Regions from separate parts of the Paenibacillus sp. J31P316 genome, predicted to be linked through region 1. Evidence: riboswitches for the same ligand, from Rfam matches in the RefSeq annotation. Region 1 holds a riboswitch; the other holds the start of a gene.
What was found. Region 1 has a riboswitch for S-adenosylmethionine ahead of metA (homoserine O-acetyltransferase MetA). Riboswitches for the same ligand answer to the same signal wherever they lie in the genome.
Positions count from the first base shown of each region.

Region 2: it holds a riboswitch for S-adenosylmethionine, as region 1 does, so the genes downstream of both, AC0YNU_RS28780 (hypothetical protein) here and metA (homoserine O-acetyltransferase MetA) in region 1, are expected to answer to the same signal.

Region 1 is NZ_JBWDNI010000009.1:8,018-11,435, forward strand. It holds gene corA (magnesium/cobalt transporter CorA) at 1-833, opposite strand, end outside; SAM riboswitch class I at 1,335-1,442, shown strand; gene metA (homoserine O-acetyltransferase MetA) at 1,636-2,553, shown strand; gene AC0YNU_RS22305 (PLP-dependent transferase) at 2,608-3,418, shown strand, end outside.
Region 2 is NZ_JBWDNI010000018.1:98,642-102,059, forward strand. It holds gene AC0YNU_RS28765 (DinB family protein) at 1-360, opposite strand, end outside; gene AC0YNU_RS28770 (DUF4177 domain-containing protein) at 442-636, opposite strand; gene AC0YNU_RS28775 (lysostaphin resistance A-like protein) at 801-1,415, opposite strand; SAM riboswitch class I at 1,748-1,876, shown strand; gene AC0YNU_RS28780 (hypothetical protein) at 1,974-2,516, shown strand; gene AC0YNU_RS28785 (sugar phosphate isomerase/epimerase family protein) at 2,688-3,418, opposite strand, start outside.

The sequences.
Region 1 (3,418 bases):
ATGTAATCGAAGTTCATTCCGTAGATGCCGGTAATGAAGGTCAGAGGCATGAAGATCGTCGTCAAGGCCGTGAACACGCGCATGATTTCATTCGCTCGGTTGGCCAGGCTGGACTGGTATGCCTCTCGCAAGTTGCCCATCAGATCTCGGTACGTATCGAATGTCTCGGAGATTTTGACGGCATTCTCGTAGATATCGCTGAAGTACTTCTGGAGTTGATCGTCGATCAGCTTCAAGTCCTTCTTATTAAGCGTCGCGATCAATTCCTTCTGCGGCCCGAGCACTTTCTTCAGCCACAGAATTTCGCTTCGCAGACCGATGATCTCGTTCAGATGCGATTTCTTCGTATGCATGAGAATCGCTTCCTCGAGGCTCTCGATGCGCACCTCGATCCGGTCGCCGACGAGGAAGTAATTGTCCACGACGATATCGACCAAGTGGTAGAGGAAGTGATCCGGCCTGCTGACCTGCTCCTGAAGCAGGATGGGCTTCAGCGTACGCAGCTCGTTGATCTTCTGTTTCGTAACGGTAATGATATAATGGCGTCCCAGAAAAATGTTCAGGGCACGCAGGAAAATTTCTTCATCATCGAATCGAATGCTGTTTATGACGAGAAAATAATGGCCTTCGTGAATTTCGATCTTCGGCCGCTGCTCTTCTTCGCTCAGACAGTCTTCGACTGCCAGCTCGTGAAGCGAGAATAACGGCTGCAAGATGTTCAGATCATCGACGTCCGCATCAATCCAATAAAAGCCTTCGGCAGGCGGAACGGTTGCCGTGGAGATGTCCTCGATCGTTTTGAAAATGCCTTGCGTCACGTGACGGATTTTCATCCGCGCTCCTCCTCTCTTGCCTAGCTGTATTTCCCGGATGCCGGCATGAGGAAGGAAGCATGTGCGAATACGCTCATCGGGACTTATTCGCCGAATGGCCGCGTAATCGCGGGGCGGGCGTACGAATAAGGTCGGGTAAGCGCAGGCGGACAAACTGACGTTCCAACATACCGGTAATCGATGCGGAAACACGCATTTCCAATGCGGATACACGCATGGTCCATGCGGTTGTCCGCAGGCCTCGGGTCGCCTTCCATAGTCGTAAACACCCCTTTATAAGTTCAAATAAATGCGTTAGTATGCATAATCCTTGTCTAGTATACTCCCACAATGACTTTCCATACAAGCACAAAAGCAGCGGGTGTCCGCGTGGTATAGCATATGCGCCCGAGAGCCCGCGGTGACGCGATTTTAGACCCTTGGAGCAGGGGCGTCTTGACGGGAACGGAGGAATGATTTAAAGTATTCCCATAACCTGATTTACAACCAAATAAGCAAGCTTTCTTATCAAGAGCAGGCGGAGGGACTAGCCCGATGAAGCCCGGCAACCGGCGTGAAGACGCACGGTGCTAATTCTTGCGGAAACGTTAAGTTTCTGAGAGATGAGAGGCGCATGAACGATACAGTTATGCCCCTCTCTGCCAGAGTGGGGCTCTTTTCATTGCGCTCCTCACAAGAAGAAGCGGCTGTCGCCGTCCTGATGCGGCGCGGTAAGTTTCTTCCCTTAGAAATATAAGAAATGCATCGCGATAACTGACCATTTCTTATATTCGAAAAACAGACAAGACTGGAGTGAGTAGACATGCCGATTAAAGTACCTGATCAATTGCCTGCCAAAGACATTCTCACCGAAGAGAACATCTTCGTCATGGACGAAAGCGTCGCCTATCATCAAGACATCCGCCCGCTGCGGATCGCGATTCTCAATTTAATGCCGACCAAAGAAGTGACCGAGACTCAACTGCTGAGACTGATCGGCAACACGCCGCTGCAAGTGGAAGTCGTGCTGCTTCATCCGAAGACGCATCTGTCCAAGAACACGTCCGCGCAGCATTTGGAGTCCTTCTATAAAACGTTCGACGACATCAAGCACGAATACTACGACGGTATGATCATCACTGGCGCACCCGTAGAGACGCTTGATTTCGAGGAAGTGAACTATTGGGAAGAGCTGAAGGACATCATGGACTGGTCCGCCCGCAAAGTGACTTCGACGTTCCATATCTGTTGGGGCGCGCAGGCCGGCCTGTACCATCACTACGGCATTCCGAAGTACGACCTGGCCGACAAAATGTTCGGCGTCTTCCCGCATGAGGTCGATAAGCGCGAAGTGCCCCTGATGAGAGGCTTCGACGAGCAGTTCTTCGTGCCGCAGTCGCGCCATACGGAAGTCCGCCGCGAAGACGTCGAAGCGGTGAACGATCTGGACATTCTGTCCTCGTCGCCGGATGCGGGCGTATACATCGCCGCTAGCCGCAACGGACGGCAAATTTTCGTGACGGGCCATTCCGAATACGATCCGTCTTCGCTGAAAGCGGAATACGACCGCGATGTGGCCAAAGGCATGGACATCGCTATTCCGAAGAACTATTATCCGAACGACGATCCGTCGAGACAGCCGAGATCCACTTGGCGCGCGCATGCGAACCTGTTATTCTCGAACTGGTTGAACTACTACGTGTACCAGCAAACCCCGTATGACCTGGGAGCAGGCATTTAAGATTGAAGCTATGCCGGCAATTGCCATTTTAATAGGAGAGGGAGACTTCAGCACATGAAAATCGAAAGCCGTTTAGCGCAAATTGGATCCATTAAAGAGCCCGTCACCGGAGCCGTCAGTTTCCCCGTTTATCAATCGACCGCATTCCGCCATCCGCGCCTTGGCGAAAGCACGGGATTCGATTACGCCCGTACCAAGAGCCCGACTCGCCAGGTGCTGGAGGAAGCAGCAGCGGCGCTGGAGTCCGGTGACGCCGGCTTTGCTTGCAGCAGCGGCATGGCTGCGCTGACGACCGTATTCTCCCTGTTCGGGCAAGGCGATCATCTTCTCGTGTCGCTGGACCTGTATGGCGGTACATACCGCCTCCTGGAGCGGATCATGAGCCGCTTCGGCGTGACGGCGTCCTACGTGGACACGAACGACATCGATGCGCTGAACACGCTCTGTACGCCGGCAACGAAAGCGATTCTCATTGAAACGCCGACGAACCCGCTGATGATGATCACGGATTTGGAGCGCGTCTGCGGGTGGGCCAAATCCAAAGGCTTGCTGTCCATCGTGGACAATACGCTGCTGACGCCGTTCTTCCAGCGTCCGATCGAGCTTGGCGCGGACATTATCGTGCACAGCGCGACCAAATACCTCGGCGGCCACAACGACGTGCTTGCCGGCTTGATCGTAACGAAGGGCAAGGAGCTCTCCGAGCAGATGGCTTTCCTGCACAATTCGCTCGGCGCCGTGCTGGGACCGCAGGATTCCTGGCTGCTGATGCGCGGCATGAAGACGCTGGCCCTGCGCATGGAGCGCCACCAATCCAATGCGACCACAGTCGCCAACTGGCTGCTTGCGCATGATGCCGTGGAAG
Region 2 (3,418 bases), on a different contig from region 1:
CAGCGTTCTATTTCTTACCTGCTCTAATTGATTGAGATAAAATGCTAAATCATTCCCCTTGATCTTATCTCGTCCTTCATCTCCTAAATCAAGTGCAGGGCCCCAAATTGAAATTTCTTCTTCATTCAAAGATCGTTTTTCAAATGTCGAGACTTGATAGGCGTATTCAACAGCAGCGAAATGTAACAATAACGCTCCAATTGAATTGCTTTGCGAATCCAGCAGAAAATCAAGTTGATTTTGATTTAGTCCCTTTACAGCATCTAACGTCGTGAATCTAGCGTAGTTCATCATGGACACTAACCGACTGATTTGAAGCGTGTAGCCGGGAATATCGGTTATACGAAGCAGGTTCTCCATATTTATCACGGATTGTTCCTCCAATTATCGTGTAAAGTTCTATTCAATTCTTGCATTTTATTTCACCGTCTATCACACGCTTTATTTTCTTCTTTTGAAAATTGAAATAATCTCCTTAGATTCTCCTTGATACTTACTTGTATCAAAAGATGATATAAGCTCCCAACCTTCAGCTCCATATTGGTTTAACATCGCTTCGAATTCATTCGGATCTAATTTGCCTCCTAGAAAGCCGCCAATCTTGAATTTAATGGTTTTGTATTCCCATTGTTCCATATCCATCATCCCTTCCGTTGATTTCTATAAGTTTACTATTCACTCCGCTTTCCTTAATTCCCTTTTTCTTCTAATCCAATTTCTCCAAGGCATAAGAAAAGCCGCGAAGATTCGCGACTAGAAAAAACAATATGGTTATTACATTTATGGCTGGCAGAAATTGCTCATATTCTTATTATTTTCTTTGAATAAAGAATCGAAAATGTATTAAATACCATATGTAATACAAGCGAAAACAAAATGGATTGTGTCATTTCTGTCATGGCTCCCAACAAGATTCCACCTATAAACGCAAAAATCATAAATCGAATACTTTCGGCAGATAAGCTGTAGTATTGCAAATGACAAATTGCAAACAGAAATGCAGTAATGATAACCGGCAATGTGACTGGCAGATACAAAACATCCATGAATGTAGTAGAGACTATATAAGGACTTAGGTTTGGTAAAAGTATTCCCCTAAATATTATTTCTTCGACCACAGGAAATGTAAGCACAAAATTAATCAAGTTGTACTTCCCGATTGGATTATAGCCGGAGTAACGTGCAGCGATCATGTTAATTAGAATAAGGACAGCAACTATGGGAATTGCATGATCATATTCAAGCGGCATCTTAAAAATATAGTTTGTATGAAATAAGGGAAGGACTGCACTTACAATAAGGGCCCAATATAAAACAGTATAGTTGCTCATGCGTCCGTAGAGAAATATTTTAGTGGCTGCTTCTACAAGCTTGTAAGAGAATGTTAAGAGCAGCGATAGGCAAAGAAAGATCATGGATAGCTCTCCTAAATAGTTCTATTCATAAAATCCCCAATAATTTCCTATCACTCTTGTCAAATCAACCGTTTGTTCATATAATAGGATGGGATTTTCTTCACTTCACCGTTCTTAATAAGTGAATTCACGGTGTTGTTATTCGATCATCTAGCTGGTATTTTACCCCATTTCCAGCAAATTGGCACTGTCTATCTTTATAAAAAACGCCCGCGAACACGCAGCCTCGATGGCTGGCTCCCCTAACGCGTTATCGCCACAGGCCGCGGCCTGAACAAGACTTGACATCCAGCCTACTTTTATCGGATAATGGTGAAAATTTAATATGTAATTTCTTATCAAGAGCAGGTGGAGGGACAAGCCCGATGATACCCGGCAACCGACAGACCTTTGTCAACCAAAGGCATGCACGGTGCTAATTCTTGCGGAACGCTTTACGAAGCGAATCTGGGAGATAAGAGCGAGGATCGATGACATTAAATCCTATGACCTTCTCTGCTTCCAGAGAGGGTCTTTTTTGTTTTCCAAAATGAATGTACCTTGCGTACGGGAGGAACCATGATGCCGAACCAAATACCTGACTTTTCGATCCTGGCTGATTCCATCGAGTATCAACCGGAACCGCTGTCCCAACTGATTTCATTCCTCAATTTGAGGAATTCGGTCATTGAATTATCGTTAGCCTACTTGCAGCAATGCAAAATTACCCATATCGAGTGTTTTCGATTCGACAGCGAGCTTACGGAAAAGCTGCGGCCCGGCCGCGGTAACGATGATTGCTGCGGTCTGCTTGCGATCACCACGAATTCAGGAGCAAGGGGAATTGGGGAATTCGCTATCCCTTGCAAAAGCCTGAACGGCGATTTGGTGATGTGGGCCGCCCCTTTTCAGCGGATGAAAGGTCAAACCTTACTTGAGAGCCTCGACTACGTTCAGAATAAACAAGACACGTGGGGGCCAGCAAGATCCGAACTCCTTGCGTCAGCGCTTAAGGAGCTAATCGGCAATCGCGAACGTACAGCAGCTAACGACGGGGATCGCAAATACCTTAGAGACCGATCCTTCTTGCTCCGACATACGCAATCTTACGTTTCCTTCTAAATGGAACCCTCTGCAACCGTGAGCGGCATGCCGAGCTGCCTGCCCTGCTCGTTCGCAGCACCTTAGCCAGTAGCAGAGCCAAAAAGCCATCGTTAAAGTGCAACGATGGCTTTCTTTCGTATTCGTATTCGTATTCTTCTCTTCCCTATAGCTTCAAATTAGAAGAATAAACTACTTCCAAGCCATGTCGGCCCGTTCCAGCAGCCGCTTCAGCGCGCGGACAGCCGTCACGACGCGCTTTGGATTACTGGCATGCGGCATGTAGTTGTGCAGATGCGGCTCCACGGATAGAAACCCATCGTACTCTCGCTCTCGGAGCTCCGTCAGGAGCTGATCCAATTGTCCTTCGCCCTCGCCGGCCGGGACGAATTGTCTTGGCTCTGACGTGGCATCCTTCACATGGACGTACGACGTATACGCCTGCAGTTTTGGATAGGCCTCCGTCATCGGCTTAACGCCGTTGATGACGAAATTTCCGGGATCGAGTGCAAGCCGCAGCGAATCCGACGCGCAATGCTGCAGGATATCCAAGCAGCGGTCATCCTTCGCACCGTAAAGGTGATCGTCGTTCTCCAAAATGAGAATAACGTTGTTCCGCTCGGCGATCTCCGCTAATTGCTTCATGCGGCTCAACACTTCGTCCCTGCAATCATCCAGGCTGCTATTCTCCGGCAAATAATAAGAGAAGACGCGAATATAAGGCGTTCCCAAGGCATGCGCGGCCGCAATCGCGCGCTGCAAGCTCTCGAGCTGCGGCGCAAAATCATCCTGCAGGGCATACTTACCGATTGGGGACGCGATGGACGAGATGCCGAAGCCGCGTTCTTCCGTGATCGCACGGATGTGCCGGAGCTCCTCGCCTGTCAAATCGAGGACGTTCTTGCCCCATACGCCGCGAACCT